Regions from separate parts of the Paraburkholderia jirisanensis genome, predicted to be linked through region 1. Evidence: predicted binding sites of a transcription regulator. Region 1 holds the regulator's gene; the other holds the start of a gene.
The links. Region 1 encodes LexA, which represses DNA repair genes until DNA is damaged. Its sites were predicted from a motif close to ACTGTATNNNNATACAGT; they were not measured.
Positions count from the first base shown of each region.

Region 2: the regulator LexA is predicted to act here: its motif matches at 12,659-12,676, upstream of ACYVNQ_RS28580 (ATP-dependent helicase).

Region 1 covers NZ_BAAGSQ010000012.1:116,048-132,235, reverse strand. Annotated here, with positions in the region: gene ACYVNQ_RS07260 (universal stress protein) at 146-610, shown strand; gene ACYVNQ_RS07255 (DUF2939 domain-containing protein) at 665-1,306, opposite strand; gene ACYVNQ_RS07250 (hypothetical protein) at 1,623-2,036, opposite strand; gene lexA (transcriptional repressor LexA) at 2,063-2,713, opposite strand; gene ACYVNQ_RS07240 (sulfate ABC transporter substrate-binding protein) at 3,045-4,085, shown strand; gene cysT (sulfate ABC transporter permease subunit CysT) at 4,215-5,114, shown strand; gene cysW (sulfate ABC transporter permease subunit CysW) at 5,111-6,085, shown strand; gene ACYVNQ_RS07225 (sulfate/molybdate ABC transporter ATP-binding protein) at 6,098-7,159, shown strand; gene ACYVNQ_RS07220 (CysB family HTH-type transcriptional regulator) at 7,186-8,124, shown strand; gene ACYVNQ_RS07215 (asparaginase) at 8,370-9,398, shown strand; gene ACYVNQ_RS07210 (putative 2-dehydropantoate 2-reductase) at 9,808-10,818, shown strand; gene ACYVNQ_RS07205 (FAD-binding protein) at 11,074-12,396, shown strand; gene ACYVNQ_RS07200 (SDR family oxidoreductase) at 12,393-13,133, shown strand; gene ACYVNQ_RS07195 (GtrA family protein) at 13,168-13,593, shown strand; gene ACYVNQ_RS07190 (UbiA family prenyltransferase) at 13,769-15,190, shown strand; gene ACYVNQ_RS07185 (hypothetical protein) at 15,198-16,188, shown strand, end outside.
Region 2 covers NZ_BAAGSQ010000029.1:631,476-647,663, forward strand. Annotated here, with positions in the region: gene ACYVNQ_RS28525 (DUF6600 domain-containing protein) at 90-2,816, opposite strand; gene ACYVNQ_RS28530 (ArsR/SmtB family transcription factor) at 2,962-3,681, opposite strand; gene ACYVNQ_RS28535 (hypothetical protein) at 3,977-4,123, shown strand; gene ACYVNQ_RS28540 (acyl-CoA thioesterase) at 4,291-4,797, shown strand; gene fumC (class II fumarate hydratase) at 4,891-6,291, opposite strand; gene ACYVNQ_RS28550 (phospholipase D-like domain-containing protein) at 6,350-7,999, opposite strand; gene panS (ketopantoate/pantoate/pantothenate transporter PanS) at 8,262-9,221, opposite strand; gene ACYVNQ_RS28560 (MATE family efflux transporter) at 9,538-10,953, opposite strand; gene ACYVNQ_RS28565 (RNA-binding S4 domain-containing protein) at 11,147-11,365, opposite strand; gene ACYVNQ_RS28570 (hypothetical protein) at 11,689-12,183, shown strand; gene ACYVNQ_RS28575 (hypothetical protein) at 12,277-12,540, shown strand; gene ACYVNQ_RS28580 (ATP-dependent helicase) at 12,711-14,846, shown strand; gene ACYVNQ_RS28585 (DUF4088 family protein) at 14,997-15,776, opposite strand; gene ACYVNQ_RS28590 (AzlD domain-containing protein) at 15,932-16,188, opposite strand, start outside.

The sequences.
Region 1 (16,188 bases):
GCGGCCCGCGGCAGGGTCATCCCGCAGTGCGGCAGCGCCGCTCAGGCGTGCTGCGGACAGTTAGCGTTTTCCACGCCTTGCAAGCGCAATTGCGGCGCACCATGATTGTTTCGAGACCGCGATCCACGCGGGAGGGAGATCCACGATGGCGAGCTACAACAAGATTCTGCTGTGCTACGACGGCTCGCGCGAAGGGCGCAAGGCACTGCGCTGCGGCGCGGATCTGGCGCTCGATCTGAAAGCCGAAACGCATTTGCTGTCGGTGGTCGACATGCGCTCGAGCATCGCGCAAAGCGCCGGGCTGTTGACCGACGTCGCGTGCGGGAGCTTCGAAAAAACCGCGCGCGAGATCCTGCAGGAAGGCGTCGACTGGCTGACCGAGCGCGGCGTCAGTGCCCAGGGGCACTTCGCGTTCGGTCATCCGATCGACGAGATCGCGGCGCTGGCCGAAGAGTTGAAGGTGGATCTGGTGGTGGTCGGCCATCGCTGCCGCACGGGCTTGTCGCGCTGGTGGATGGGGGCGGGCAACACGCCGCTGCTCGATCGCGTGTCGTGCAGCATTCTGGTGGCCTGCTCGGCGCCGGGCGAGCAGGCGGCGGCGGCTGCGTAAGCGGGGTCGGCCGGAGCTATCTGGCCGCCGGCGTGCATTTGCCGGGAACGGGCGTCAGTCGGCCAGATCGACCGCCGCGAGCTTCCACGAGAACAAACCTTCGCGACGCAAAATTGCCGCATAGCGCGTGTCGCCGACGCCGTGCCGGTAGGTGACGACGAACTCGTTGATGCCGCGATAGCCGGCCGTGGTTTGCGGCGGCTGCGGTGGCGTGTCAGGCGCATTCGCCGGGGCTTGCGCATTGGGTTGCGCGGGTGACGGTGCGGGTGACGACGTGCCTGCGCCGGCGTTATCCACGTTGGAATTCGCATCGGGCGGTGCGGGCGGCCGTTCTCCCGGTTCACCGCGTGGCGGCATGCCGTTGAGCAGTGCCGCGACGCCATCTGGCGTTGCATACGCATCGACCAGCGGTCCGATCACCGCGACGCCGATCATCGCGCCGATCGCGGCGAGCGGATTGCCGTGCCCCGAACCTTCGAGCCGACGCTGGAGCAGCCCGACCAGTTGCTGCTTGAGGCTGTCGCGCAGCGCGGGAAAATCGACGTATTGATTGACTGTTTGCGCATCGCGCGCATCGGCGGCGCGCTTGAGCCGTTCGAGCGCGATGTACGGCGACGCATAAGCGAACGCCAGCGCGGCGACGATCGCCAGAATAACCAGCGCGATCGCCATCGACCGTGTGAAACGGCCTTGCATCGAATATTTTGAGTGAACGCGGACGGTACGAACCTTCATCGTGCGGGACATGGATTGAACGTGGGAATCAACTAGACTCCGCGCGCGCAAAAACGATCCCGCACTATGCCGACCGGATGAAGAATCCACGCGGGCCGTGGCGCGGACGGCGCGATGTAGCGCACTCGCCGCGCTGCGGGTGCGGCGGCCAGTCTACGCCGCGCGCGGCGGCGACTGCGCGGGTTACCACCGCGACCGACCGCCGTGACCTACCGCCGTGACCTACCGCAGCAGCCACCTCAAGCAGCCACCTCAAGCAGCTCTCGCGCCCGCCAACTCAAACGGCGCCGCCTTGCAGCGCCGCGCTTTCCTCGGCGATGCAACGATCGATCATCCGGCACACTGCGTCGACGGTGCCGACCATGATGAGCCGCGACGGCCCGTGATAAACCCGCACCGGCGCGCGTTGCGCCGGCTGCGCATTGATCGACGACTTCAGCGACACGCGCGCAAAGGCCGGCAGCGACGACGGCAGCGCAGCGGCGCCCGGCGCACCGACGCCCGGCGCAGTGGCGCCCGGCGTACCGACGCCCACCGCATCAGACGGCAGCTGATCGCTCACCTCACTATCGAACAACGAACCCGTGCGCGCCGCATGTAGCGCCTCAAGCGGCATACACGGTACGAGGCTGCGCAAATGACGCAGACGGCCGAACTGGCGAAAGGGCAGCAAACGGGCAAGGCGTTCCATGGATCTCTCCGGGGGAGGTTCGGATATCAGAATTCGGTAGGCCGGATCAGGCCCACGGCGATGCCTTCGAGCGCAAATTCCGCGCTGCCGGCCTCGACGAAAATGTTGTCGTAATCGGGGTTCTCGGCGATCAGTTCGACGCCGTTCGGGCGGCGCTTCAGGCGCTTGACGGTGACGTCGTCGCCCAGCCGCGCGATGATGATCTGGCCGTCTTTCGCTTCGCTGCGCTTTTGCACGGCGAGCAGGTCGCCGTCGAGAATGCCGGCGTCGCGCATCGACAGCCCGCGCACCTTCAGCAGGTAGTCCGGCTTGCTGGAGAACAGCGCCGGGTCGCATGCATAGGTTTGCGCGATGTGCTCCTGCGCGAGGATCGGGCTACCTGCCGCGACACGGCCCACCAGCGGCAGCGACAACTGCATCAGCCCCGCGTGCGGCAGCGTGAACTGATGCGGCGCGTCGTCCTGACCGGCCAACAGACGGATGCCGCGCGACGCGCCTGCTGCGAGTTCGATCACGCCTTTACGGGCCAGCGCGCGCAGATGCTCTTCCGCCGAATTGGCCGAGCTGAAGCCCAGTTCGGCAGCGATCTCGGCGCGCGTGGGCGGAAAGCCGCTGCGCTCGATGGCGCGGCGGATCAGATCGAAAACCTGCTGCTGACGTGCGGTGAGTTTGGTCATGGCGCCACTGTATGGATGAACAGGTGGCTGTATTTTTATACAGTATCGGCGGCAATTCAAGCGTTACTTGAAGTTCGTCCGTTTGGGTGCCGCTGCAACGGCGAAAACCGCTGCTAAGACAGCGCCTTACATGCGTCAACGCCGCGCCTGGCCGTCATTACCACTTTTGAGTATTAAAAAATGAAGAAACATTATTTTTAATGATGAAGGGCCCCGGATAGACTGGCCTCCATCGATGACTGGCGCGGCGAACAGGCAAGAGCAAAGCGAAAAGCACAAGCCCAAAAGTAGCAAGCCGCGCCTGCAAACTTGTTGCGGGTGGAGAAGAGAAATGGTCAAGCACACTACGGGGATCGCAGCAAACATGAAGAAATTCTTCGCGGGATTGGCGTTCGGCGGCGCGCTTGCGCTCAGTTTGGGCACGGCGGCGCACGCTGCGGATACGACCCTTCTGAACGTGTCGTACGATCCGACGCGTGAGCTGTACCAGGACATCAACGCGGCATTCGGCAAGCAATGGAAGGCGAAGACCGGCGAGTCGATCACCTTCAAGCAGTCGCACGGCGGCTCGGGCGCGCAGGCGCGTTCGGTGCTGGACGGCCTGCAGGCGGACGTGGTGACGCTGGCACTTGCCTACGACATCGACGCGCTCGCGAACAAGGGCCTCGTCGATCCGGGCTGGCAGAAGCGCCTGCCGGACAACGCGTCGCCATACACGTCGACCATCGTATTTCTGGTACGCAAGGGCAACCCGAAGCACATCAAGGATTGGGACGATCTGACCAAACCAGGCGTGTCGATCGTCACGCCGAATCCGAAGACCTCGGGCGGTGCGCGCTGGAACTACCTGGCCGCATGGGCGTACGCACTGCATCAACCGGGCGGCAACGAGCAGAAGGCCAAGGAATTCGTCGCGAAGCTTTACAAGAACGCCGGCGTGCTCGATTCGGGCGCACGTGGCGCGACCACCAGCTTCGTGCAGCGCGATATCGGCGACGTGCTGATCGCGTGGGAAAACGAGGCGTTCCTGTCGCTGAAGGAGTTTGGCCCGGAGAAATTCGAGATCGTCGTGCCGTCGGTCAGCATTCTGGCTGAGCCGCCGGTCGCGGTGGTCGACAAGGTGGTCGACAAACACGGCACGCGCAAGCTGGCCGAAGCGTATCTGAACTTCCTGTATAGCGAGGAGGGCCAGGAGATCGCAGCGAAGAACTTCTACCGTCCGCGTTCGGACAAGGTGCCGGCCGCGCTGACGTCGAAGTTTCCGAAGCTGAAGCTCTACACCGTCGACGATACGTTCGGCGGCTGGACCAAGGCGCAGAAAACCCACTTTGCCGACGGCGGCGTATTCGATTCGATTTACCAGCCGCAATAACCAGCGCGGCTGATTGCACCGCAAAGCGCGCCTCGCGAGGCGCGCTTTGCGGTTTGTTCGCGTAATGAAGGCACCTGAAGAAGGCACCTGCAGCACCTTGCGCACAACCTGAGTAAAAGAGCCTAGAGCATGACGACGTTGACCTTCCGCAAACCGAGCGCGCTGCCCGGCTTCGGCATCACGCTCGGTATCACGGTCGCTTATCTGAGCCTCGTGGTGCTGATTCCGCTGGCGGCCACCTTCCTGAAAACGGCGACGCTCGACTGGAGCCAGTTCGTGCGCGCGGTCGCTTCGCCGCGCGTGATCGCGTCGTACCGGCTGACCTTTTTCGCAGCGCTCGGCGGCGCGCTGCTCAATGCGGTGTTCGGCTTTCTGGTGGCGTGGGTGCTGACGCGCTACACGTTTCCGTTCAAGCGCGTGGTCGACGCGGTGGTCGACTTGCCGTTCGCGTTGCCCACCGCGGTGGCCGGTATCTCGCTCGCCGCGGTCTATGCGGGCAACGGCTGGATCGGGCAGTTTCTCGAGCCGCTCGGCATCAAGGTGGCGTTCACGCCGCTTGGCGTGCTGGTCGCGCTGACCTTTATCGGTCTGCCGTTCGTGGTGCGCACGGTGCAGCCGGTGCTCGAAGAGTTCGAGCGCGAACAGGAGGAAGCCGCCGCATGCCTCGGTGCATCGCGCTGGCTGACGTTTCGGCGCGTGATTCTGCCGGCCGTGTTTCCGGCCTTGTTGACAGGCTTCGCACTGGCGTTCGCGCGTGCGCTCGGCGAATACGGCTCGGTGATCTTCATCGCCGGCAACGTGCCGATGAAGTCTGAAATCACGTCGCTGCTGATCATCACGAAGCTCGAGCAGTATGACTATGCAGGCGCTACCGCGCTGGCCGTCGTGATGCTGGTCGTGTCGTTCCTGATGCTGCTGCTGATCAACACGCTGCAATGGTATCTGCAGCGGCGCACGAGCCGCAGCGCGGCGCCGCCGGCGCCTGCCGTAGCAACGCTGAACACGGCCCGGCCGGGAGGCGCGCAATGACCGACCATTCCGCCACGCTGCAAAACGCGCCGCGCTCAGCCGCCAACGCTACGCGCCACGACGGCCCGGTCACCGAACCGCGCGCGGTGCGCTGGATCCTGACCGGCATCGCGCTGGTGTTTCTCGCGCTGTTCCTCGTGGTGCCGCTCGCCGCGGTGTTCTACCAGGCGTTTGCGAAGGGCATCGCGTTCTACTTCGAGTCGCTCGCCGACCCGGACGCACTGTCCGCGATCAAACTGACCTTGATAACCGCGGCCATCGCGGTGCCGCTGAACCTGGTGTTCGGCCTCGTCGCATCGTGGTGTATCGCGAAGTTCGAATTCCGCGGCAAGGCGCTGCTGACCACGCTGATCGATCTGCCGTTCTCGGTGTCGCCGGTGATCTCCGGTCTGATCTACGTGCTGATGTTCGGCGCGCAGGGCTGGTTCGGCCCGTGGCTGCAGGCGCACGACGTGCAGATCGTATTCGCGGTGCCCGGCATCGTGCTCGCGACGATCTTCGTCACCTTCCCGTTCGTCGCGCGCGAACTGATTCCGTTGATGCAGGCGCAAGGCACCGACGAGGAAGAAGCCGCGCACGTGCTCGGCGCGTCGGGCTGGCAGATCTTCCGTCGCGTGACGCTGCCGAACGTGAAATGGGGCCTGCTGTACGGCGTGATCCTGTGCAATGCGCGCGCGATGGGCGAATTCGGCGCGGTGTCGGTGGTGTCGGGTCATATTCGCGGGCAGACCAACACGATGCCGCTGCACGTCGAAATTCTCTACAACGAATACAACTTCTCGGCGGCCTTCGCGGTGGCGTCGTTGCTGGCGCTGCTCGCGCTGGTGACGCTCGGCCTGAAGCAGCTGGCCGAGCGCCATATGTCGGCGCAAGGGCGCGATGGAGCCGCGACCGCGGTGCCCGCATACGCCGGTCCCGCAGCGGTCGCCGCCGCTGGTGCGCACGCGCCGGCCGACGGCCAGCCTCAATAAGGAGTGTCACAGATGAGCATCACCGTTCGCAATCTGCACAAGCGCTTCGGCGACTTCACTGCGCTCGACAACGTGTCGCTCGACTTTCCGGCCGGCGAACTGGTTGCGTTGCTCGGGCCGTCCGGCTGCGGCAAGACCACGCTGCTGCGGGTGATCGCCGGCCTCGAATTTGCCGATGCCGGCCAGGTCGTGCTGCAAGGCCAGGACGTCGCGGAAGTCGGCGCGCGCGAGCGCGAGGTTGGCTTCGTGTTCCAGCATTACGCGTTGTTCCGTCATATGACCGTGTTCGAGAACGTCGCCTTCGGCCTGCGCGTGAAGCCGCGCCGCGAACGCCCGTCCGAAGCGGTGATCCGCGACAAGGTGCATGAGCTGCTGAAGCTGGTGCAACTCGACTGGCTCGCGCAGCGCTATCCGTCGGAGCTGTCGGGCGGCCAGCGGCAACGCATTGCGCTGGCGCGCGCGCTCGCCGTCGAACCCAAGGTGCTGCTGCTCGACGAACCGTTCGGCGCGCTCGACGCGAAAGTGCGCAAGGAGCTGCGCAGCTGGCTGCGGCGTCTGCATGACGATCTGCATATCTCGACGTTGTTTGTCACGCATGACCAGGAAGAAGCGCTCGAAGTGGCGGACCGCATCGTCGTGATGAACCGCGGCCACGTCGAACAGGTCGGCAGCCCGCAGGATGTGTACGACCATCCGCAGACATCGTTCGTCTACGAATTTCTCGGCGCCGCCAACCGGTTGCACGGTAGTGTTGCGCGCAACGGTTTCGTTGCTGAAGGTGCGGCACAGCCGATCGCGATCGAAGCGGCTTTCGAAGGACCGGCGTTCGCCTACGTGCGACCGCACGATCTGGTGCTGTATCCGCAGGCGGCCGGCGGCCATACCGACGGCATCAAGGTCGGCGTGCGGCGCGTCGTCACGCTGGGCGGCTCGGTGCGTGTCGAACTCGAGGGGCAGGGCGGTCATCTGCTCGAAGCGGAACTCGATCGCGAAACCTGGCGCGAACTGCGCCTCGCGGTCGGCGACGGCGCGACGGCGGTGCCGCGCGCGTTGCGGGTATTCCCCGCGCAATAGCGCGGTATAAACAGCGGGAGACAAATATGAATTTCCAGCAGCTGCGCTTCGTGCGCGAGGCCGTGCGCCAGAACATGAACCTGACCGAAGTGGCGAACGTGCTGTACACGTCGCAATCGGGGGTGTCCAAGCAGATCAAGGATCTTGAGGACGAACTCGGCGTCGACATCTTTATCCGCCGCGGCAAGCGTTTGACGGGGCTGACCGAGCCGGGCAAGGCGGTGCATCAGCTGATCGAGCGGATGCTGCTCGACGCCGAGAACCTGCGCCGCGTCGCACGCCAGTACGCGGACCAGGACAACGGGCACCTGGTCGTCGCGACCACCCACACGCAGGCGCGCTATGCGTTGCCGAAGGTGATCCGCCAGTTCACGGAAGTGTTTCCGAAAGTGCATCTCGCGCTGCGCCAGGGCAATCCGCAGCAGATCGCGCAGATGATCATCAACGGTGAAGCGGATATCGGCATTTCGACTGAAGCGCTCGACCGCTATCCGGATATCGTGACGTTCCCATGCTATTCGTGGCATCACGTGGTGGTGGTGCCGAAGGATCATCCGCTGGTCGGCCGCGAGAACGTGACGCTCGAAGAGATTGCCGAGTATCCGATCGTCACGTATGAGCAGGAATTCACCGGCCGCTCGCACGTGGACCAGGCGTTCGCGAAGGTCGGCGCGATGCCGGACGTGGTGCTGACCGCGATCGATGCGGACGTGATCAAGACCTATGTCGAGCTCGGCATGGGCGTGGGCGTGGTCGCGGCGATGGCGTTCGATCCGAAGCGCGATACCGAACTGGTGGCGCTCGATACGCAGCATCTGTTCGAAGAGAGCACCACGCGCGTTGGGCTGCGCAAGGGCGCGTTTCTGCGCGCGTACGCGTACAAGCTGATCGAGATGTTCGCGCCGCAGCTGAAGGAAGCCGATATCGCGGCGCAGTTGCGCGAGCCTGTTGCGCGAGATGCGTGACGCGTGATTGATGCGTAGCAGGCGTGTGGGGTGGCCTCGTGGACTGAGTCGCGGCGCCGGCCCGTTCCGCTGACGCGGCGATCCGGCAACCCGGCAACCCGGCAACCCGGCAACCCGGCAACCCGGCAACCCGGCGACACCGCGACACCGCGACACCGCGACACCGCGACACCGCGACACCGCGACACCGCGACATGGCGCGCCCGCTGCCTGCCGGCCGCGGCGCATCGCTTACAATCGCCGCCATGAATACCACTTCTTCCTCTTCGCCCACGCTGCCGCGCATCGCGGTGCTTGCCACCGGCGGCACGATCGCCGGTTCGGCAGCCGATGCGGCCAGCACGGCCGGCTATCAGGCCGGCGTAGTCGGCGTCGACCGGCTGCTCGCCGCGGTGCCCGCACTGTCGGGAGTCGCGCAGATCCACGCCGAGCAGGTTGCGAGCATCGACAGCAAGGATATGTCGCTCGCGCTGTGGACCACGCTCGCGCAACGCGTCGACACACTGCTGGCAAGCGACGATATCGACGGCATCGTCATCACGCATGGCACCGATACGCTGGAAGAAACGGCGTACCTGCTGCATCTGACCGTGAAAAGCACAAAACCGGTGGTGCTGACCGCGGCGATGCGGCCCGCGACCGCGTTGTCGGCCGACGGACCGCTGAACCTGCTCAACGCGGTAACGGTCGCGGCGAGCCGCGCGGCGCATGCGCAAGGTGTGCTGGTTGCGTTCAATAACCGCATCCATAGCGCGCGCGACGTCGTGAAGACCAGCACCTTCGCCGTCGATGCGTTCCAGTCGCCGGAAGTGGGGGCGCTTGGCTGGGTGCAGGACGGGCGGGTCGAATTTCAGCGCCGCGTGGTGCGGCCGCATACGCTTGCTACCGGTTTCGCGATCGGGCCGGCGTCGCCAGCAGCGTGGCCGGCGGTCGAGATCGTCATGAGCTATGCGGGCGCGACGCGCGTGCTGGTCGATGCGCTGCTGCAATCGCGTGTGCGCGGCATCGTGGTGGCCGGCACCGGCAACGGCTCGATCCACGCGTCCTTGCAGCAGGGGCTGGCCGATGCGGTGGCGCAAGGAATCGCGGTGGTGCGCGCGTCGCGGGTCGGCTCAGGACATGTGATGCACAACGGCGCGGCCGCCGACGATGCGCTCGGCTTCGTCAGCGCGAACGGCTTGAACGCTTATAAGGCGCGCGTGCTGCTGATGCTGGCACTGGCGGCAGGGAGCACGGAGCGCGGCGCGTTGCAGCAGATTTTCGATACGTTCTGAGCGGCTCAGGGCGGCTCAGGGCGGCTCAGGGCGGCTCAGGGCGGCTCAAGGCGGCTCAAGGCGGCTCAAGGCGGCTCAAGGGGGCTCAAGGGGGCTCAAGGGGGCCCAGGGCGGCACAGGGCGGCACAGGGCGGCACAGGGCGGCACAGGGCGGCACAGGGCGGCCACAAGACGCCAGGACGGCCCAACGCAGCTTCAAACCAGGTCTCCGCGGCCAGACGCAGCCGGTCGACGCGCACCGCCGCGTCGCCGCCCACCGGCCGCAGCCGTCGGATATCCTCATCAACTCTCCCCGGCCGGCACCTGCAGGCCTGCCTTCCAGCCTGCTCGCCCGATCCGCTGGAATTTTTCGCCATCCCGATTGTTCTTTTCGATGTAGCACAGGTTTGTTCTGATCGATGAGGGCTTTATGACGATGCAATTTCCACGGATCGGCATGATCGGCAGTGGCGCGATCGGCGGCTATTTCGGTTATCACCTCGCGCGCGCGGGTTATGACGTGCATTTCCTGCTGCGCAGCGAATACGACGTGATCGCGCGCGACGGTTTGACGCTCGAGGGCAAGTCGTTTCCACACGCACTGCCGGTGGCCGTCAACGTGTACCGCAGCATCGACGAGATGCCGCCGTGCGACTGGCTGTTCCTCGCTGCGAAAGCGACCAGCAACGCGGCGCTCGCACCGCTCGTCACGCGCGCCGCGGCGCCGGGTGCAACGGTGGTGTGTCTGCAGAACGGGCTGGGCGTCGAGGACATGTTGCGGCAGATGTTGCCTGCGTCCGTGCATCTGCTGGGTGGGTTGTGCTGGCTCGGCGTGCAGCGCGATGCACCCGGTGTGGTCAGGCATGTTGCATTGAACGAGGTCCACTTTGGCTACCATTCAGGCCCGCATGACGCTGCGCGCTCGCCGCAGCACATCGTCGACGAAGCGGTGGCGATGTTCGCGGCGTCCGGCGTGAGTGCGAAAGCGCTGCCGGATCTGACCGAAGGGCGCTGGCGCAAGCTGATCTGGAACGTGCCGTACAACGGCCTGTCCGCGTTGCTGAAAGTCGGCACGCGCTTGCTCACCGGCAATCCGGACAGCCGCTCGCTGCTGCTTGCGTTGATGAACGAGGTGATGCAAGGTGCGGCCGCGTGCGGCTACCGGTTACCCGACGGCTTGCCGCAGCAGATGATCGAGCTGACCGCATCGGTCGACGATTATCTGCCGAGCATGTATCACGATGCGGTGCTGCAACGGCCGATGGAGCTCGACGTGATGTACGCACGGCCGCTCGCCGCGGCAGGCGCGGCGGGATGCGCGCTGCCGCGCGTCGATGCGTTGTATCGTGCGCTGTGCGTGCTCGACACGTTAAGAGACGCTGTGGGCGAGCAACGCGCAGGTCGGGCGGCGCTGGCCGACGCTGCGGGCGCGCTTCAATAGCTTGCGCAGCGGTGCGTGGGGTGGCCCGAGCGGCCAACCCACGCAGTCAACCCACGCAGTCAGCCCAGGCAAAAGGCCGGAGCAGCCAGCCCCGCACAGCCAGCCCACGTAAGGCCCCCACGCCCGCGCAGCCGCGCGCGCCGCTGCCACTGCGTGCGCCCGCCGCCATTCTTCTGCGCCTCTCTGTGAGGCAACCCACGGTCGCCGGAAAAACGCGCCGCTACACTCGCGCTCATCCTGACGAGGCGGGGTCCAATGAGCGCGTCCAAGCTACAGTCGTGGGGCCACTATCCCCACGCGCCCCAATCTGGCCATCCACTGGCGTGGCGCGACGCGATCGACGCGGAGCTGCGGCGCACGAGCGTGCGCTTCGGCACGACGCTCGCGTTCGGCAATGGCCGCAGTTACGGCGACAGCTGTCTCGCGGCCACCGACCACGTATTGCACATGCGCGGCGTCAGCCGCTTCATCAGCGCGGACTGGGCCACCGGTGTGGTTCGCGCCGAGGCAGGCGTCACGCTCGGCGAAGTGCTCGGCGCCGCAGTGCCGCGCGGCTGGATGCTGCCGGTCACGCCCGGCACGCAGTTCGTCACATTGGGCGGCGCAGTCGCGAACGACGTGCATGGCAAAAACCACCACGTGCGCGGCACGTTCGGCCGCCATCTGCGGCGTTTTTCACTGCTGCGCTCGGACCGCGCGCCCGCCGAATGCGCACCCGGCGAACACGACGACCTGTTTCGCGCGACCATCGGCGGCCTCGGCCTGACCGGCGTGATCGAATGGGTCGAAATCCAGCTGATGCCGGTGCGCTCGAGCCGCATTGCGACCACCTCGATCCGCTTCGATAACCTCGACGGCTTTTTCACGCTGTCCGACGAACTGGATTCACAGCACGAATACGGCGTTGCATGGGTCGATTGCCTCGCGCGCGGCGCATCGCTCGGACGCGGCATCTACATGTGCGGCGATCATGCGCAAGACGGCGAGCTGGCGCTGCCCGCGCCGCGCGTGCGCAGCATGCCGTTCGCGCTACCGTTGTCGCTGATCAACCGCTATACGCTCAAGCCGTTCAACGCGTTGTACTACCACCGCCAGCGGCATCGCACTGCACACGCCACGGTCGATCTGAACGGTTTCCTCTACCCGCTCGACAGCATCCTGCACTGGAACCGCATCTACGGCCGGCAGGGCTTTCAGCAGCACCAGTGCGTGCTGCCCGAAACCAGCGCGCGCGACGCGCTGCACGCGATTCTCGCGGCGATCTCGCACAGCGGCTCGGGCTCGTTTCTCGCGGTGCTCAAGCGCTGCGGCGCGCTTGTTTCGCCGGGCCTGCTGTCGTTTCCGATGCCCGGCGTGTCGCTCGCGCTGGACTTCCCGCAGCACGCACGCCGCAACGATGCACTGTTCGCCACGCTCGACGCGATCGTCAGCGAGGCGGGCGGCCGGCAGTACCCCGCCAAGGATGCCCACATGAGCGGCGCATGTTTTCGCGCCGCGTATCCGGCATGGCAACAGCTCGAACGGCACCGCGACCCGGCCTTGATGTCGCGCTTCTGGAAACGGACCACTCAATCATGAAAAACGTACTGATCGTCGGCGGCTCGTCCGCCATTGCGGCCGCCTGCGCGCGGCGCTGGGCCGCACAGGGGGCCAACCTGTTCCTGACCGGCCGCCACCCGTTGCGGGTCGAAGCGGTGGCGCAGGATTTGCGCGTGCGCGGCGCGGGCCTGGTCGCCACACACGTGCTCGACATGAACGACCACCAGCAGCATCAGACGATGCTCGACGCCTGCCTCGCGAGCCTCGGGACCATCGACATCGTCCTGATCGCACACGGCTCGCTGCCCGATCAGTCGCAATGCGAGCGCGACGTCGGCGCCGCGCTGCATGAACTGTCGACCAACGCACTATCGACGATCGCATTGCTGACGCTGCTCGCCGGCCAGTTCGAGCGCCAGCGCAGCGGTTCGATTGCCGTGATCGCGTCGGTGGCGGGCGACCGCGGCCGTCCTTCGAACTACGTGTACGGCGCCGCGAAGGCGGCCGTCGTGACGTTCTGCGAAGGGCTGCGCGCGCGCCTGTTCAAATCGGGCGTGCGCGTACTGACCATCAAGCCCGGCTTTGTCGCGACGCCGATGACCGCCGGCCTTGCGTTGCCGGGGCTGCTGGTCGCGTCGCCGGAGCGGGTTGCGTCGGACATCGTGCGCGCGATCGAACGCGGCAGGGATGCGCTGTACACGCCGTGGTTCTGGAGCGGCATCATGCTGGTGATCCGTTCGCTGCCGGGCTTCGTGTTCAAGCGGGTGTCGCTATGAGCTCGCGGCGCCGCGCGTGGGAGGCCGCGCACCCATGAACAGCCCGACTCTCGCCGCGCCGCTGCCGCGCGCGCGCCTTGTCGTTGCATACGCAACGTTTGCAGCGCTGTCGATCGTCGCCAACCTCGCGAGCCAGAAGCTCGCGTACTGGCTCTATCACGGCTGGCTTGCGATACCGCTGTCGGTCTGCGTCGGCACGGGTGTCGGGCTGATCGTCAAATACCTGCTCGACAAGGCGTGGATCTTTCGTTATCCGCATCGTAGTGTGGCGCACGGCATCCAGACCTTCACGCTATACGTGGTAATGGGGCTCGGCACCACGGCGCTGTTCTGGGCCGTCGAATTCGGCGCCGATCTGTTGTTCCATACCGAGCCTGCGCGCCTTGCCGGCGGCGCGCTGGGCCTCACGCTCGGCTACTTCGCGAAGTATCACCTCGACAAGCGTTTCGTGTTCGCTTGAATCGTCGTGCGGTTGCGCACAGAGCCGAACTTTCTGCGTCGATAGCATGCACCTGGTCACGACGCGTTCCGTATGACGAACGCTGTCCGACCTGACCGATCTGCTCAATCGATTCGCGCGGCGCTGTACGGCACGCGCGACGCATCGAAAAAAACGTAAGCCTACGAGGTACGACATGGCGAACACAGCGGTTCCGTTGTGCGTCGATCTGGACGGCACGCTCACGCGCACGGACTTTCTGCTCGAAGGGTTTCTCGTGCTGATCAAGCACAACCCATGGGCGATTTTTCTGTGCATCGCATGGCTGCTGCAAGGCAAGGCTTATCTGAAAGAGCAGATTGCGCGGCGCGTGACGATCGATGTCGGCGTGCTGCCGTATAACAGCCAACTGGTCGACTATCTGCGCGACGAGCATTCGGCGGGGCGGCCGCTGTATCTGTGCACCGCTTCGAACCATCGCTTTGCCAGCCAGGTGGCCGAGCACTTCGGCCTGTTCAAGGGCGTGCTGGCGAGTTCGGCCGAGCGCAATCTGCTTGGTCGCAACAAGGCCGACGTGCTGGTCGCCGCATTCGGTCATCAAGGTTTCGATTACTGCGGCGATGCGCTGGCCGACGTGCCGGTGTGGCGGCGCGCGCGCCGGGCGATCGTGGTCGGCGACCGGCATATCGAGGCTGCGGCGCGCAAGGTCAATGCGGCGATCATCCTGTTCGAGCGCAAGCGGCGCACCGTGCCGCTGCTGCTGAAGGGCATGCGCGTGCATCAGTGGGTCAAGAACGTGCTGATCTTCGTGCCGGTGCTGACCGCGCACCGCTATACCGATCCGCAGGCGCTGCTCACCGCGTGTATCGCGTTCGCGTCGTTCTGTTTGAGCGCTTCGTCGGTGTATCTGCTCAACGACATGCTCGATCTCGATGCCGATCGCCGTCACGAGAGAAAGCGTAGCCGGCCGTTTGCGTCGGGCAATCTGTCGCTATCGTTCGGGATTGTGATGACGCTGGCGCTGCTCGCGGGCGGCGCGGCGCTCGCGTTGCTGCTGCCGTGGCACTTCGGCGTGGTGCTGGCCGCGTATCTGGCTGCGACCGTCGCGTATTCGTTCAGCCTGAAGCGGATCGCGCTGGTCGACGTGTTCACGCTTGCCTGCCTGTACACGGTGCGCGTGATCGCCGGCGGCGCGGCCACCGATATCGCGTTGTCATACTGGCTGATCCTGTTTTGCGTGCCGATCTTCCTGAGTCTCGCGATGGTCAAGCGCTACGTGGAACTCGAAAGCATCTTGCGGCAGGGCAAGATGGAAGCGGCGGGGCGTGGCTATATCACGCAGGACATGTCGATCCTGCGATCGTTCGGCACGTCGTCGGCCTACCTCGCGGTGCTGGTGCTGGCGCTGTATCTGAATTCGCCGGAGCTCACGCAGTTGTACCGGCATCCGCAATTGCTGTGGGCCGTATTCGCGCTGACGCTGTACTGGGTCAGCCGGATCTGGATGTTCGCGTTTCGCGGGCAGATGCACGACGACCCGATCGTGTTCGCGTTCAGGGATCGCGTGAGCGGCGCGGTGATCGGAATGTGCGTGCTGAGCATGATGCTGGCGATCTAGCGTTTGTGTGAGTGCGCGTTGGCGCGGCAGTTGCGCTGCTTGTCGTGACAAGGGCGGTGACGGTCACGGCTACAACTGTGGCTACAACCGCGGCTACAACGGCGGCTACGACCGCCGCTACAACCGCGGCTACAACCGCGACTACAACCGCGACTACAACCGCGACTACAACCGCGGCCATTGCGGCTCATTCGATTCGATGCAGGCGACCCGCGCGGGCGATGCGCGCGCTTCTTATGCCGTCGGAGGTTTTACCAGCATGCAAGCGGCTCAGTTCTACCGTTACGTGACCGGCATGGCCGGCGGCCCGTACGTGATGCCTCCGGCGCCCGCGACGTCTGAAACCGCGTGTTGCGCACGGCAGGCAGAGCGCGACACCGCCGGTACCAGGAGCACGGCACGCGCGGCATACTACATCGCGGTTCTGTTCGTACTGGGCGTCGCCGCGCTAGCCGCTGCCGCCTATGGTTTTCTGACCGTCGATTCGTGGAATTACCTGCATCTCGCGCAAGCGTTGCGCAACGGCCAGGGCTGCAGCGTCGACGGCGCGTATTTCGCGATCTTTCCGTGCGGCTATCCGCTGGCGATCGCGCTGACGGCACCGTCGCACGACATCGCGAGCCTGATCGTCAGCAGCAAGGCAACCAATCTGTTGCTCGCGTTCGGCGGCTTCTGGCTGCTGACGAAGACCTTCCGCAATCCGCTGGTGCCCGTGCTGGTGATGCTCAACCCGCTGACACTCGCGCTGTATCAGTACACGTGGTCGGAGAATCTGTCGCTGTTCGCGTTTTGCGGCGCGATGTATGCGGTCTCCCGAATTCACCGCAGCACGACGCGCTATCGGCATGTCGTGCTGCTGGCGGTGTTTCTGATCGTCGGCTGCTCGTCGCGCTATTTTTTTGCGCCATTCGCGGCGGCGATGTTTGCCGGCGTGTTGCTTGCGTATGGCAAACGCAGCGCCGTGACCGCGTTACCGGCGTTCGTAGCCGCCGCGCTGT
Region 2 (16,188 bases), on a different contig from region 1:
TCAGGCCCGCCGCAGCTAGCGCTGCGAGCGGGCCTGTTTGTATCGTGTGGTCGTCGTGCGGTACTTGCCGTGACGGGCAAGTATCGTCCCTAGCTGCGGCGGTGCTCGTCGTGACCGCCGCCGTTCCCTCGCTGCTCCTGATGTTGCGGTTGCTGCGACTGCTGCTGCGGACGAGGCTGCTGCTGCACCTGCGGCCGCGGCTGCGGCGCCGGCTGCGGATGGAACTCAGGACGCGGCTGCTGCACTTGCTGTGGCCGCGGCTCCGGCGCTTGCTGCGGGTGAAACTCGGGGCGCGGCTGCTGTGCTTGCTGCGGGTGAAACTCGGGGCGCGGCTGCTGTGCCTGCTGCGGGTGAAATTCAGGCCGCGGCTGCTGCGGCTGTTGCACTTGCTGCGACGGCTCGGGCCGTGGCTGCTGCGGTTGTTGAACCTGTCGCGGTGGCTCGGACCGCGGCTGTTGTGGCTGTTGCACCTGTTGTGGCTGTTGAACCTGCTGCGGATGAAACTCCGGCCTTGGCTGCTGCGCCTGCTGCGGCACAGCTTGTCCTTGCGGCGCGCGCGGCTCGTTTTGCTGCGTCGGCATCGGCTGATGTACGCGCGGCACCGCATGTTGCTCGTCCTGCGGATTGAAGCCCGGGCGCTGCTGCCCGGTGGCCGCAGGGTTGCCGCCGCCCGGCGCACGTTGTGCGTATGGCTGCTCCGGTTGGCCTTGTCGCTGCTGAGCCATCGGCGTATGCGGCTGGGTCCAGACCGGCTGTCCACCAGACGGCGCGCCCGGCCGTGTGCCGTTTTGCCCGCCATTTTGCGCACCGGGCGGCAGCGCGCCGCCGGGCGCACCGTAGCCAGGATGGTTGCCGCCCGCAAACTGCGGCGGGCGTGGCACGCCATTACCAGACTGTTGTGGCCGTTCCGGCGAGCCCGCCTGCGCTCTTCCTTCACCGGGTCGCCCTTGTCCCGCGCTACCGGCCGACTGCGGCGCATTCAGCGCATTCGGCGCGCCACGCGGCGTCCCCGCGGGCGCCATGCCGGGCACCTGCTGCGGACCCATCGTCGCGCTACGCACCGGCCCAGCCGCAGCCCCCGGCCCACGCGCCTGCACCAACCGTACGTTCTGCGCCGGCACTCCAGCCGAGCCGATCCGCTGGCCGCCGAAATGCGCCGGCACGGCCGTATGCACCACCGGATTACCCGCTCCCGGCACGCGCCCGCCGCCTTGCGCGAAATGCTGCGCGAGCTGATCGTGCCATGCGGCCGGCACATCGGGCCGGCGCGTCGCGACCACTGGTCGCGCGATCGCCGCTGCCGGCGGCCGGTACGCGGCTTCACGCACGCCGGGCCGGAAGCTTTGCCGCACCGGCGCAATACCCGGCGCGCCTGCATTGAAGCGCGCGTTGTGCCACTGCTGCGGATTGATCTTCTGCGCGAAGCGATTGACCGGCTGTCCATGCACGAACGCGGTGGCCGGTACGCAGGTCACCGCATGCGGCGCGCGGTAGTTCACGTACGTGTTGTGGATGTTGGTGACGGAGTTGTGCCCATAGACCGGACGGTTCACGCGCTCGTAATAGCGCGGGCTCCAGCCGTGCGCCCAGTGCGGATGCCAAGGCTCGCCCGGGCCGAGCGCGAACCACGCGAGGCCCGCGGTCGCGACGCCGCCGACCGCAAGGCTCACGCCCCAGTCGACCCCGCCACTGGCGCCACCGCCGTCGTCGACGAACGCGACCAGCGCCGGCGCATACACCGGCGGCGCGCTGGCGACGTCCGCGCCCGGCACCCACGCCCACGCGTTGCCGATATAGGCCCAGCGTCCATAGTGATACGGCGCGAAGCCCCACGGCGCATCGTCGACCCAGGTCCAGCCCCACGGCGCCTGCCAGATCCAGTGGCCGTCGCGATACGGCGCCCAGTCGGCCGGCATCTGGTTGGGCGTCCACACCGCGCCGTATTGCGGGTCTTCGCGCCACGCGCCGTTCGCGTCGAGATCCTGATAGCCGGGCATGTCGCGCGATACATAGCGCGCCGACACCGAGCGGTCTTCGGCGGCGTCGCGGCTCGCGGCCCATTGGTCGAGACTGTCGGGCGCGGGCGCGCCGTTGCTGGCGACCTGCTGCAGGTTGGTGCCGGCGAAGCGGATCTGCTGGCCCGCTGCGACGGGTATCTGATTGCCGTCGCCATACACGGTCGCGCTGCCGCTGCGCACCGTCACGGTGGTCGAACTGCCGTCCGGCGCGACGTCGACGCGATAGTCGCCGGGGCCGCCGATACCGAGCGCGAGATTCGGCGTGTCGATTTCATACGCGGTACCGGATGGCAATTCGCGCACGCGGGTCGACAGCGTGCCTTGCGCGACCTTCAGCTGGGTGCTGTCGTCGTCGAGATTGAGCACGTCGACGCTGGTGGTCGCACCGAGCCTGACTGCTGTCGAGCCGATATGCAGTTCGGAGCGCGCGCCCTTGTCGTTCCACAGCTGGTCGCCGGTGGTCAACGGGCGGTTGACCTGCGCGTATGACCAGTCGTCGGCACCGGCCGGTTGCGTGGTGACGGTGCCCGCCGTGTAGTTCAGACGCGCCACGCGTCCCGGCGGATCGGCGTCCTGCGCGGTGGTGGAAGAACCGGGCGGCAGTGCGGGGGCTGCGTCTGCGACGTCGGGTGGCGGAGGCGCTTCTTGCTGTGCATAGGCCGGATACGTGGCAAACGCGGCGAGCGCAGCGATCGCGACCGTGCTGACTGCGGCGGCGAGCGATCCGGCGGGAGCGCCGGCACGTGCGACTTTGAAACCGGGCGATGAACGGCGCGTAGTAAGGGTTCGTGATCTCATTGATGACTCCGTCGGGTGCCCACGCAATATCGGCACCGTGTGGAAATCACTGTACCCGCGCCGCCTGTTTCAAGGCCCGCTCATTTGTAAGCCATCCCCGCCGCGCTGTAACAAGACGTGTCGCGCGTTGCGAATTCGCTTCGCATTACGTGCGCTGCATCAGGAAATCGTCGAAATACTGCTGCCCGGCGGGCGTCACGCGCAGGATGCGCGGCCGCGTCGTCCGTTCGACCCAGCCGTGCGAGGTCCACGAATCGAGCAGCGCGGCGCCGAGCGCGCCACCCAGATGCGGGCGCCGCTCGCTCCAGTCGGGGCAGGTGCACGCAAAGCGGCGCCGGTGCGCACGCTGGCCGGCCACATCGATGCCCCAGCCGGCGAGGCGCTCGGTGCCGGCGGAGGTGGCCTCGAGGGTGCTGCCGGTACGCGTCAGCAGGCGGTCGCCGACCAGCCGCTCGTAGACGCGCACCGCCAGTTCGCCGGCCATATGGTCGTAGCAGGTGCGCGCATAGCGCATCTCGACCGGCACGGTACGCGCCGCGCGCGGCGTAGGCCGCTGCGGCGCGGTGGCCTGCGCGACGTTGGCGAGCGCCTCGATCGACGCGGCGATATCCGCCGACGCGATGCGGAAATAGCGATGCCGGCCGCGCACTTCGAGCGCGAGCAGACCGCCTTCGGTCAGCCTCGCGAGGTGCGCGCTGGCGGCCGACGGCGACAGGCCCGCGATCAGCGTCAATTCGCCGGCCGGGCGCGCGCTGCCGTCCATCAGCGCCCACAGCATCGCCGCGCGGCCCGGGTCGGCGAGCAGCGCGCCGAGCCGGCTCAGGCCCGGGAAATGGCCGGTTTCGTCGGTAAGCGGGGAGGTCATCTGGGGCTCCTTTGGGCGGCATGGATGCCGCAGTAGGCGGCAACCGGGGTGCCAGCTGGAGTGACAACTGCAATGAAAGCTGTAGTGACACTCGAGCGCGGACAGATGCACTGTAACGCGAGCATCGCATTCGACGTTTCAGTCCGGCGTGAAGCGTCGAATGCGCGATGAGGGGCGATCAGGCAGCCCCGCGCGATGCGTCCGCTTCCCCTGCCGCGATTGCAGCGCATCCGGAGCAACGGTGGGCTGCCAGGCTAGAATCGGACTCTGATCTCCCGAACGAGAAGTGCAGTCGATGAAGCTCATTCTTGCCGCCCTCGCGGTTTTTGCCGTGCTGTCATGCGCCGCTTGCGCGCAAGGCGGCGCGAGTTCGCCGGGCGCCGGCTCGGGCAGCATCACGATGTACGGCACGATCGACGAAGGCGTGTCCGTGCGCAAATAGCGCAGGGTTTGTTCCGCCAGCCCTGCTTGTGCGCCTCGGCGTGAGCGCGCTGCCGCAACGCATGGGTTGCGCGATGAGCAGCCCACCATCCGACGTCCCCCGCCCGCCGCGCCGCCACGCTCGTATAATCGCCTCCTTTCAATCATTCGCAGATCGCCGGAGTCAACATGAGCCACGCACCCACCGCACCGCTGGAGCGTTCGGAAACGACCTTCCGCTTCCTCGCCGAGCCAACCTCGGTCAATTTTGGCGGCAAGGTGCACGGCGGCGCGCTGATGAAGTGGATCGACGAAACCGCCTACGCATGTTCCGCGGTCTGGTCCGGCCGCTACTGCGTGACGGTGAGCGTCGGCAACATCCGCTTTCGCCGGCCGATTCTGGTCGGTAACCTGGTCGAGCTGCGCGCGCGCGTGGTGGCGACCGGCCGCACCAGCATGCATATCCACGTGTCGGTGTTTGCGGGCGACCCGAAGGGCGGCGAACTGCTGCAAACCACCGATTGCCTCGTCGTGATGGTGGCCGTCAACGAGAATGGCCATCCGGTGCAGGTGCCGTCGTTCGAGCCGGTCACCGACGAGCAGCAGCGTCTGGCCAAATACGCGATGGATGTGAAGGCGGCACTCGACGCGATCGTCGAGCTGAAGCCGGAAGAAGTGGCGCAAGGGAAGGTCTGAGCGCGCCGGCAGCAGGCTAAAAAAAGCGCGTCCGAACCGTTCAGGTCCGGGCGCGCTTTTTTTCAGCGATCCAGCATCCGTCTTGCGACTTGACTAGCCCTTCGCGTTGCCGACCATCTCGTGCGGCCGCACCCACTCGTCGAACTGCGCTTCGGTCAGATAGCCGAGCGACAGCGCCGATGCCTTCAGCGTCGTGCCTTCCTTGTGCGCCTTCTTCGCGATCTTCGCGGCCTTGTCGTAGCCGATGTGCGGATTGAGCGCGGTGACCAGCATCAGCGATTCGTTGAGCAGCGTATCGATACGCTCGCGGTTCGGCTCGATGCCGACCGCGCAGTTGTCGTTGAAGCTGTGCGCGCCGTCGGCCAGCAGACGGATCGATTGCAGCACGTTGTGCGCGATCATCGGGCGGAACACGTTCAGTTCGAAGTTGCCGCTCGCGCCGCCGAAGTTGACCGCTGCGTCGTTGCCGAACACCTGGCAGCACAGCATCGTCATCGCTTCGGATTGTGTCGGGTTCACCTTGCCCGGCATGATCGAGCTGCCCGGCTCGTTTTCCGGAATCGACAGTTCGCCCAGACCGCAGCGCGGGCCGCTCGACAGCCAGCGGATATCGTTGGCGATCTTCATCAGGCTCGCGGCGACCGTCTTCAGCGCGCCATGCGCGAAAACCAGCGCATCGGCTGCGGCCATCACCTCGAACTTGTTCGGCGCGGTTTCGAACGGCAGGCCGGTCAGCTTGCCGATCGCTTCGGCCACCTGCACGGCAAACTTCGGGTGCGCGTTCAGGCCGGTGCCGACCGCCGTGCCGCCGAGCGCCAGCTGATACAGATGCGGCAGCGTCGCTTCGAGATGGCGCACGCCCTGTTCGAGCTGCGCGACGTAACCGGAGAATTCCTGGCCGAGCGTGAGCGGCGTCGCATCCTGCAGGTGCGTGCGGCCGATCTTCACGATGTCGTTGAACGCCTTCGCCTTGCTGTCGAGCGTGTCGCGCAGCGTCTTCAGCGCCGGCACCAGATGCTTTTCGATGCCGACTGCCGCCGCCACGTGCATCGCGGTCGGGAACACGTCGTTGGACGACTGGCCGCGGTTCACATCGTCGTTCGGGTGCACGAGGCGCGCTTCGCCGCGTTCGCCGCCGAGCAACTCGCTCGCACGGTTGGCGATCACCTCGTTCAGGTTCATGTTGGTCTGCGTGCCCGAGCCGGTTTGCCAGACCGCGAGCGGAAACTCTTCCGGATGTTTGCCTTCGATGATTTCGTCGGCGGCGTGCAGGATCGCCTTCGCCTTGTTCGCGTCGAGCACGCCGAGGCCCTGGTTCACTTCGGCGGCGGCGCGCTTGATCACCGCCAGTGCGTTGATCAGTTCGGGCGACTGCTTCTCCGTCGAGATCTTGAAGTTCTGCAGCGAGCGCTGGGTCTGCGCGCCCCACAGACGAGCGTTCGGCACGGCGATCTCGCCGAACGTGTCGCGTTCCATCCGTACATCTTCGGTCATGGTGTTCACTCCGCTTTGGCTGAATTGGGTGAATGAAGACGGCGCGGCGGACGCACCGTCAAAGCTGATCGTCGACTGGCAGAAGCAAGAATAAACCTGTCAGCGCGTTCCGGTAGAAACCGGCGTTCGGGTCAACGGTGTAGGTCGTGACGACGTCGTTTTCGACGTCGGTCCACATCAGGTTCGACTGCACATTGGCCGGCCCGCGGCTCAGCTTCGGGCCGGGCGGCGCGAGCGTCACGTGGTAGCTCGCGCCGGGCCCGGTGACGCGGTCGAAAATCTGCGCGACCTGATCCGCCAGTTGCGGGCTGTGGATCACCAGCGCGAGTTCGGTGTTCAGATGCGCGGAGCGCGGATCGAGATTCATCGAGCCGATCACCAGCGTCTTGCGGTCGAAGACCAGTGTCTTGGCGTGCAGGCTCGAGCGCGAGCGTGAGCCGAACACACCGGCCCGGCCGCTGTTGCCGTCGCCTTGCACCGGTTTGAATTCGTACAGATCGACGCCCGCGCGCAACAGCGGCTCGCGGTACGGGCTGTAGCCGGCCTGCACGGCGACCGCGTCGGTGGCGGCGAGCGAGTTGGTCAGCACCTTCACCTTCACGCCGCGTGCCGTGAGCGCGCCGAGCGTTTTCACGCCGGCGTCATGCGGCACGAAGTACGGCGACACGATCAGCAGCTCCTGCTGCGCGTGTTGCGCGAGTTCGGTGATACGCGCGAGCGGTGGGCTCTGATACTGGTCTTGCGGCAGCCGCACCTTGTCCGGCGTGTCCGCGCTGAATTCGGCGTTGGCCCACACCAGCCCGAGTTCGCCCTGCGCGATCTGCGACGCGAGCGGGGTCGCGTTCAGCGGCTTTGCGTTGTACGGGTCGGCGTTGGTGCGCCAGTGCTGACGCAGCGCGTCGCGCGTCTGGTCGAGTTGCTGCGGATCGAACTTCTGCTTGTTCAGCGCGCGCAGCGGATACGCGCTGCTGTCGTTCCAGTACTGGTCGAAGCTCGCCGAAATATCGCCGGTGACCGGACCGGCCGCGAGCACGTCGATATCGCGGAACTGCAGTGTCTCGCTGGCGCTGAAGTATTCGTCGCCGAGATTGCGGCCGCCGACGATCGCGATCTGGTTGTCCGCGATCATCGCCTTGTTGTGCATGCGGCGCGTGAACGCGCCGATCTTCGTGAGGAAATTCTGGGTGCGCTCGTAGGTGCTGCGCTGTGCGCTGCCGAACGGGTTGAACACGCGGATCTCGATGTTGTCGTGCGTGTTCAGCGCCGCCATGATGTCGTCGAGATCCTTGAAATTCAGATCGTCGACCAGCATCCGCACGCGCACGCCGTGATCCGCCGCGTACAGCGCTGCGCCGAGCAGCAGCTTGCCGGTGGTGTCCTCGTTCGCGATGTAGTACTGCATGTCGAGCGTCTTCGTCGCGGCGCGCGCCAGCGCGATGCGCATCTGCAGGGCTTCGGTGCCGCTTTGCAGCACGCGAAAGCCGGACTGGTCCGGATGCGCGCGTTCGGGCGCGGCGAGGGCGGTGGCGAGCGGCGTCGCGGCGGTTTGCGGCAGCGCGTGCGTGACCGGGCGCTCGAACGCATCGGCCGGCGGCCGGGTCGCGCAACCCGTGACGGCGATTGCCGCGGCGGTGACCGCGACGAGCAGCGCGAAGCGCGTCAGCACACTGCGTGTGGCGCGCGGCGCGTGAAACAGGGCGGCAGTCAGAACAGCAAATGCGGCGTGCCACGTTCGATGCTGCGAGGTGTGGCGGGGATGACTGTCGTACGGCGGCACGCTGGTCCCTCCGGATGGTCGTCGCACTAACGCCAGGATGCCGGGCGTTATATTGGGATGGCCATTCTACGGGGATTTGGGGGAGCGGGCTTGTAAGACTGACGGCGTGCAGGGGCTAGTGGCGGGCGCTACCGCGCGGCGTGTCTGGCTGGTTGCCGCGCCGGTCGATCCGGGAACTTGCGGCCGGCTGGCTTCAGCCGCGCTTCGCGCCGAGTGCCGCGGCGCGGTCTTCGTGCGTGGCAGTGCGCGGCGGCCGACCCGCCCAAAAGCCCGCAAGCAGCGACCCCGACAGGTTGTGCCACACCGAGAACAACGCGCCGGGCAGCGCGGCGACCGGCGCGAAGTAAAGCTTGCCGAGCGTCGCCGCAAGACCGGAGTTCTGCATGCCGACTTCGATCGCGAGCGTCCTGCACACGGTCTCGTCGAAGCCGAGCAGACGGCCGCCCCAATAGCCGCCGAGCAGCCCGATGCCGTTATGCAGCACCACACCGAGCCCGACCACGAGCCCCACCGACGCAATGCTTTTCTGCGTGCCGCCCACCACCGCGGCGATGATCAGCAGGATCGACACCATCGACACGAGCGGCAGCACCGGTTCGATGCGCCGCACCCATTTGCCGCACAGGTGATTGATCGCGAGCCCGACGACGATCGGCAGCGCGACGATCTGCAGGATGCTCAGCAGCATGCCGCGCACGTCGACGGCGATCGACGCGTCGACGTACAGCCGCGTGAGCAGCGGCGTGGCGAACACGCCGACCAATGTCGATAGCGCACTGATCGTGACCGACAGCGCGACGTCGCCGCGCGCCAGATAGATCATCACGTTCGACGCGGTGCCGCTCGCGACGCTGCCGACCAGCACCATGCCGGCGGTCAGCTCGGGCGGCATGCGCAGCGCTTTCGCGATCAGCCAGGCGGCGAGCGGCATCACGAGATAGTGCAGCACGATGCCGGCGACCACCGGCGCGGGACGCGTGAAGACGCGCTGAAAATCGCCGATCGAAAGCGTGACGCCCATCGACAGCATGATCAGCGTCAACAGCGCGGTGACGTGCGGCGCGATGCCGGTGACCGCGGCGGGCGACAGATACGCGCCGAGCGAAACCAGCACGGCCCAAAGCGGAAAGAGGCGGGTGACGCGGGCGAGCATGGAGGACGTTCCTGTTGGTCTGGAGGGTGTCGATCGTGGGATCGTGGGATCGCGCGATGCGCCGGGCAGCACGGCAGCGTGCGTGGTGCGGGCCGTGGCGGCGCGTGCCATAGCGTGACGCGCACGCGCGCGGCGCGGCGGCCGGGCGTGCATTTTAACCGCGGCGCGGAGCGGGTGGTTTGCGGTGGGTCGATCAGGCGACTGCGACGGGCGAGAAACCGGGCGAGCAACAGGCATGCAACCGGTAAGCAACCGGCAAGCAACCGGGCAAGTACCGCGCGCACGCCCCGATTGCCGCTGCAGCCGCGGCTTGCGTTTATGGCTTGCCGCTGTGGCTCGCCGCGCGCGCCTGCGCCGCGATACTGCGCGAACTGATGCGGTGAAAGCGCAGCGTCATCAGCAGCGCGACGCTTGCAAGGCCCGCTGCCAGCCCCCACCACAGCCCGCGTGCGCCGAGCCCGGCATGGAATGCCAGCACGTAGCCCGTCGGAAAGCCGATCACCCAATAGCCGAAGGTCGCGGCCAGCATCGGTACGCGCGTGTCCTTGAGTCCGCGCAGGCACCCCGAGCAGACCGTCTGCATGCCGTCGACGATCTGGAACAGCGCGGCAACCAGCAGCAGCGAACTGGCGAGCCGGACCGTGGTCGCGTTGGCTGGATCGTCCAGATGCAGATAAAGCCCGACGATCCACTGCGGCACGGTAACCATCATCAGCCCGGACAGCGACATGAACGCTATGCCGAGCCCGAGCGCGACGAAGCCCGCATGTCGTGCCGCGAGCGGCGCGCCGGCGCCCGACCAGAAGCCGACCCGCACGTTGGCCGCCTGGCCGATCGCGAGCGGCACCATGAACGTCACCGACGCAATATTCAGCGCGATCTGATGCGCGGCGAGCTGCGCTTCGCCCAGCAGACCGACCATCAGGCCGGTGGCGAGGAACAGCAGCGATTCGACGCCATAGGTGATTGCGACCGGCCAGCCGATGCCGAACAGCTCGCCCATCAGCGGCACGTTCGGTCGCGTGGCCGCAACGAAGTGCCGGTAACGCGGACGCAGATGCAGCAGCATCATCAGGACGAGCGCACTCAGCCACACCGTCACGGTGGTGGCCGCGGCGGAGCCGAGAAAGCCGAGCCGCGGCAGACCGTACGCGCCGTGAATCATCCCGTAGTTCAGAAAGCCGTTGATCACCACGCTGCCGACCGATACCCACAGCAGCCGCTTTGCCGCGCCGATCGCCGGCAGGAACGAGCGCATCAGCCCCACGCCGATCAGGCTGGCCGGCGCGCCCCAGCGCAGCACCGCGCAGTATTCGCCGATGTGCTGCGCGAGCACGGTGGGCTCGCCGAACGCGATCAGGATCGGCGCGGCGAACGACAGCAGCGCGAAGGCCGGCACGGCCAGCAACAGCGACAGCAGAAAACCGGTCCAGTAAATGTGCGGCACGCGGCCTTCGTCCTGCGCGCCGCGCGCGTGCGACACGCTGACGCTCACCGACGTCAGCACGCCCTGCAGCAGCGTGACCACCACGAAGAACAGGTTCGCGCCGAGGCCGCCGGCGGCCAGCGCGTCGGGGCCGAGCGAGCCGAGCAGCACGGTGTCGGTGACGCTCATCGCCATCTGCGACAGCTGCGCGATGGCGAGCGGCGCGGCGAGGCGCGCGGTGTCGGCGGCGTGGCGCGACAGCGTCGGGTGGCCGGCGAGCGGACGGGATAGACCGGTTTGGGACATGGGCGCAGCGCGGCACGCGCAAGTGCGTGCCGTGCGTAATCTTTTTGTCAAAACGAACAGCTTATTGCGTTGCGCGACAGCTGTCGATCAGCCGGCACGATTTTGGTGCGGGGCTGCGCGGGCGCGCTGCAGCGATGATGGCGTCCGGGCTGGCCCGGGCCGGTGCGCACTGCGCGGGGCAGCCGGCTGCGCGTTACGCGTGGTGAACGGCGATGCGCGTGTCGCCGAGCAGGATCACCTGGCCACCGCGAATCTTGCACGTCTTGCGCAGTTCAACGTTGCCGTCGACCGTCACGGCGCCGGACGCGACCAGCGCTTTTGCAGAGCCTCCGCTGTCCGCGAGACCGGTGATTTTCAGCAGGTTGTGCAGTTCGACGAATTCGCCGGTCAGCGTGAAATCGAGATTGGGCATGACGGTTGCGACCTTGGCGTAGAGGAATCGAAAAGGACTCGCATCATAAGCCAAAGCGTAAGCCATCTTGACCCGCTTATGCCGCCTGGTGTGCTGCGTGCCTGCTGCGTGGATCGCGGGCGATCAGCTGGCGAGGTTATTCAATTGTCAGAAAATGAAACCGCAAGTAACAGCGGGTCATTTCGGTGAACTTCACTCGGAAGGGCGGGGTCATTGGAATAACCTGCTGCGCTTTTGCATTGGGTAGACAAAGGCAGGGCGGTAACGCGCCAGTTGGCGCGGCTTTGCACGCCCGTGCCGACGAACTTTCAGAGAGGATTGCCATGAGCCAGCTTCGTACGCTTTTGATCGGTACTTCGTTTGCTGCATTGGCCACTACGGCGGCTGTTGCGCAGACTTCTGCGCCGGTGATGCCTGCGCCGCCGATCGGCCAGATGCAACCACCTTCGGCGACGGCGCCCGCGCAGAACGGCCAGATGGCGCCCGCCGTGCCGACGCCCGCACCGGGCGCCGGCCATATCGCGCCGCCCAGCGCGCCTGCCGCGCGAGGCGTGCAGATGCCCGCGCCGACGCCTGCGCAGCAAACGCTCGCCGCGCCGACTTCACCCGATCCGTTGGTACAGAAACGTAATGCCGACGCACAGGCCAACGCCGAATACCGCAGCGCAAAGCAGACATCGAAGGCGCAATACAAGGAACAGGTGAACAACGCAAAGGTGAACCGCCAGGCGGACAAGCAGGCCGCACGGAACCAGTTGAACGCCGATACGCAGGCGGGCCAGGGCCCGCATGTGCCGGACGACGAAACGAAGCACTGATGGAGCGCGGGCTGGCCTGACATGAGCCCGTTCGACAGGACAGGCGATGGTGGCCCGCATCCGGCGACGAATCATTCACGAAGGGAGGACACGATGAAAAAATCGATCAATCTGCTGCTGGCGGCCTTGATTGCGGGTAGCGCCGGCACCGCCGCGTTCGCGCAGACAACGCACGATCCGGCCACCGATCCGGCCACGCATGCGGACAAGAAGGCCGCCAAGGAACAGGCGAAGGCTGACAAGAAGGGGGCGGTCGCGCAGGCGAAGGCCGATAAGGAAAAGACTGAAGCGCAGTCGGACGCGGACAAGGCCGCCGCCGATGCGCGCGTGAAGGATGCGAAGAAGCAGTCTGATTGATGAGGCTGAGGGATCGGGGCGATTGGCGTGACTAAGCGACCGCGCAACTGCGGTCGTTTCGCTGTGGCCGCGAACTGCCATCCAGGGCTGCCGAAAAAAGGGGCGCTTGTCGCCGCACATTGTATGGATATACAGTATGCGTCGCCTCCACTCTCGCCGATCCGTCCGCCGTGCTTTCCGCCGCCGCTTCTTCTCCGCCTGATGCCGCCGCCTGGCTCGCCAGGCTCAACGACGCACAGCGCGAAGCGGTCGAACACGGCACCGCAGACCTCGCACAGCCCGCCGGCGCCCTGCTGGTGATCGCGGGCGCCGGCTCCGGCAAGACCAATACGCTCGCGCACCGCGTCGCGAATCTGGTCGTGAAGGGCGCCGACCCGCACCGCATCCTGCTGCTCACGTTCTCCCGTCGCGCCGCGCTGGAAATGACGCGACGCGTCACCCGCATCGCCGGCGAGGCGCTCGGTGCGCGCGCCTCGCTCGCGCAGGGCCTCGTCTGGTCGGGCACGTTCCACAGCGTGGGTGCACGGCTGTTACGCGAATATGCGGATCTGATCGGCCTGACGCCGTCGTTCACGATCAACGATCGCGAAGACTCGGCGGACCTGATGAACCTCGTGCGCCATGAGCTCGGCTTTTCGGCCAAGGAGCGGCGCTTTCCGTCGAAGTCGACATGCTTTGCGATTTACTCGCGCGTCGTGAACACGGGCTCGACACTCGCCGACGCGCTGCACAGCAGCTTCCCATGGTGCCGCGAATGGGAGGCCGACTTGCGCGTGCTGTTCGCCGCGTACGTCGAGGCGAAACAAAAGCAAGGCGTACTCGACTACGACGATCTGCTGCTGTACTGGTCGCATATGGCGGCCGAACCGTCGATTGCCGCCGAACTGTCGGAGCGCTTCGATCACGTGCTGGTCGATGAATACCAGGATACCAACCGTCTGCAGGCGTCGATCCTGCTCGCACTGAAACCGGACGGCCGCGGCTTGACCGTGGTCGGCGACGATGCGCAGTCGATCTACTCGTTTCGCGGCGCAACGGTGCGCAACATCCTCGATTTCCCCGCGCAGTTCGATCCGCCGGCGCGGCAGGTCGCGCTGGAGCGCAACTACCGTTCGACGCAGCCGATTCTCGCCGCGTCGAATGCGGTGATCGGCCTCGCCAGCGAGCGTTATACGAAGAATCTGTGGACCGACAAGGCGTCCGCGCAGTTGCCGCGGCTCGTGACGGTCGCCGACGATGCCACGCAGGCCCGCTACGTGGTCGAACAGGTGCTGGCGGCGCGCGAAGCCGGCGTCAGGCTGAAGGCGCAGGCGGTGCTGTTTCGCGCCGCGCACCATAGCGCCGCGCTCGAGATCGAGCTGACCCGGCGCAACATCCCGTTCGTCAAGTTCGGCGGGCTCAAATTCCTCGATTCGATTCACGTGAAGGACGTGCTCGCGGTGCTGCGCTGGGCCGAAAATCCGCGCGACCGGGTCGCGGGTTTTCGCGTCGTGCAGCTGATGCCGGGCGTCGGGCCGGCGACTGCGGCGCGTGTGCTCGATGTGGTGGGCGAGCGGGCGGGGTTGCAGGTGGAGGCGGCACATATCAACGGCACCGCGCACGCCTTAGCCAGTTTCGCACCGCCCGCGCGCACGCTGGAAGACTGGCAGCCGTTCGTCGCGTTGATGTCGACGCTGTGCGGCGACGCGTCGTCGTGGCCGGCCGAATTCGAGCAGATCCGCCGCTGGTACGAGCCGCATCTGGAGCGCAATCACGAAGACGCGCTGGTGCGTCACGCGGACCTTATGCAGATGGAAAGCATCGCGGGTACCTATGCGTCGCGCGAGCGGTTCCTGACCGAACTGACGCTCGATCCGCCCGACGCGACCAGCGGCGAATCCGGCGTGCCACTACTCGACGAGGACTATCTGATCCTGTCGACGATCCACTCGGCGAAAGGGCAGGAGTGGCGCAACGTGTTCGTGCTGAACGGCGTCGACGGTTGCATTCCGTCCGATCTCGGCACGGGCAGCGACGAAGAGATCGACGAAGAGCGGCGTCTGCTGTACGTCGCGATGACGCGTGCCAAAGAAGACCTGCACGTCGTCGTGCCGCAGCGTTTTTACGTGCACAACCAGACGCAGCTCGGCGACCGGCACGTGTGGGCGTCGCGCACACGCTTCATTCCGGCAGATCTGCTGCCGCTGTTCGACGTCCACGCATGGCCGCCCGTCCCGCAGCCGACCGCGCCGAGCGAGGCCGGCCGCGCGGCGGCGGCGAAGGCCAAAGTCGAGATCGCGGCGAAGCTCAGGAAGATGTGGGACTGACGCGGTACGCAGGCGGTGCTTGTGCTCCCTGCGTCCGCCGTATCAGCCGGCAGACGGAGCCGCAAGCGCCTATGACGTGACGGCGTGGGCAGTGCGTTTGCGGTGCGTGCCTGCAGCCTGTGCACGCCGCCCGTGCGGCCGGTCGCACCGCTACTGCGGCTGGCGCGGCTGCGGTCGCTGCTGCGGGGGCCGCGCCGGTGGCGGCGGCATAAAGAAGTTGCGCAGCCAGGCGGCCAGCCGGGCGAACACGTCGTACGGTTCCTCGACGAAGATCTCCGGCTTCAGCAAACGCAGATACTCCATGATCTGCTGCGCCTCCTGCTTCTGAAACGACCCGTGCGTGATGCCCAGGCGCAACAGCCCGCGCAATTCGCCGAGCTTTTCGCGCGCGGTGCTGCCGACGCTGGTTTCGCACGCCACCTTTGCTTCATACACGCGCTGGCGCAGCGATTCGGCAAGCCGCCACGCGGGCGTCTGCATCGCTTCCTCGAGCACCTGGATGTCTTGCGCGGCCGACTTGATCTGCGCGGCGAGCGGATCGACCAGATTCGGCGCGGCCTGCGCCTCGTTGACGATCGCGGTGGCCCACTCGCGGCTTTGCTTGGCGAGCTCTTCCGGCGTCCATTCTGAACGCGCGGCGAAACCAAAACCGAATTCCGATGCCTGTCGCATCAAAATCGCGACGACGTCAGGAAACTCCTTGTCCAGCGTACGTTTTGCCCATGCGTATTGGCCGCCCTGCAGCATCCGCTGCACGGCGTGTTCGGTGAGCGGCACCATGCTGTCGAGCAGCTTGGCGCGCAGAAAATCTTCGAAAGACGGCGTCGCGAACTGCGGATCGAGCTTGAGCGAGACGCGCACGAACGCGTCGAAATCCTTGCGCAGCGACGCGATGGTTTCGTCTTTCAGTAAAAGGGTGATTTGCCCCATGTCGTATCCTGGTTGGTCAGCCGCGGCGCTCGGAAGCTTGCCAGGCTGACGGACTCGACTGATTTAACGGCGGCGAGCGGCGAAACTTGAGGGGAGCTGACGGGCGGCTTGCTGCCTGGGCAGGGGTATGCGACGCGGCGCAGCACCGCAATCCGCTACTTGAGCACGACGCCCTGCCAGACGAAAAACACCGCGAGCCCGACCGCGATCGTCAGCAGCGGACGCCGCGTCAGCGCGCTGACGGCCACTGCAGCGAGCGCACCGACCAGTTGCGGGTTGCGCCAGCTGAGTTCGGCGCCGCCGCCGTGCGGCGCCACCGCCATCGGCACGATGATCGCGGTCAGCACCGTCACCGGCACGAAGCCGAGCGCGGTGCGCACCAGCGGCGCAAACGCGATGCGCTCGCCGAGCA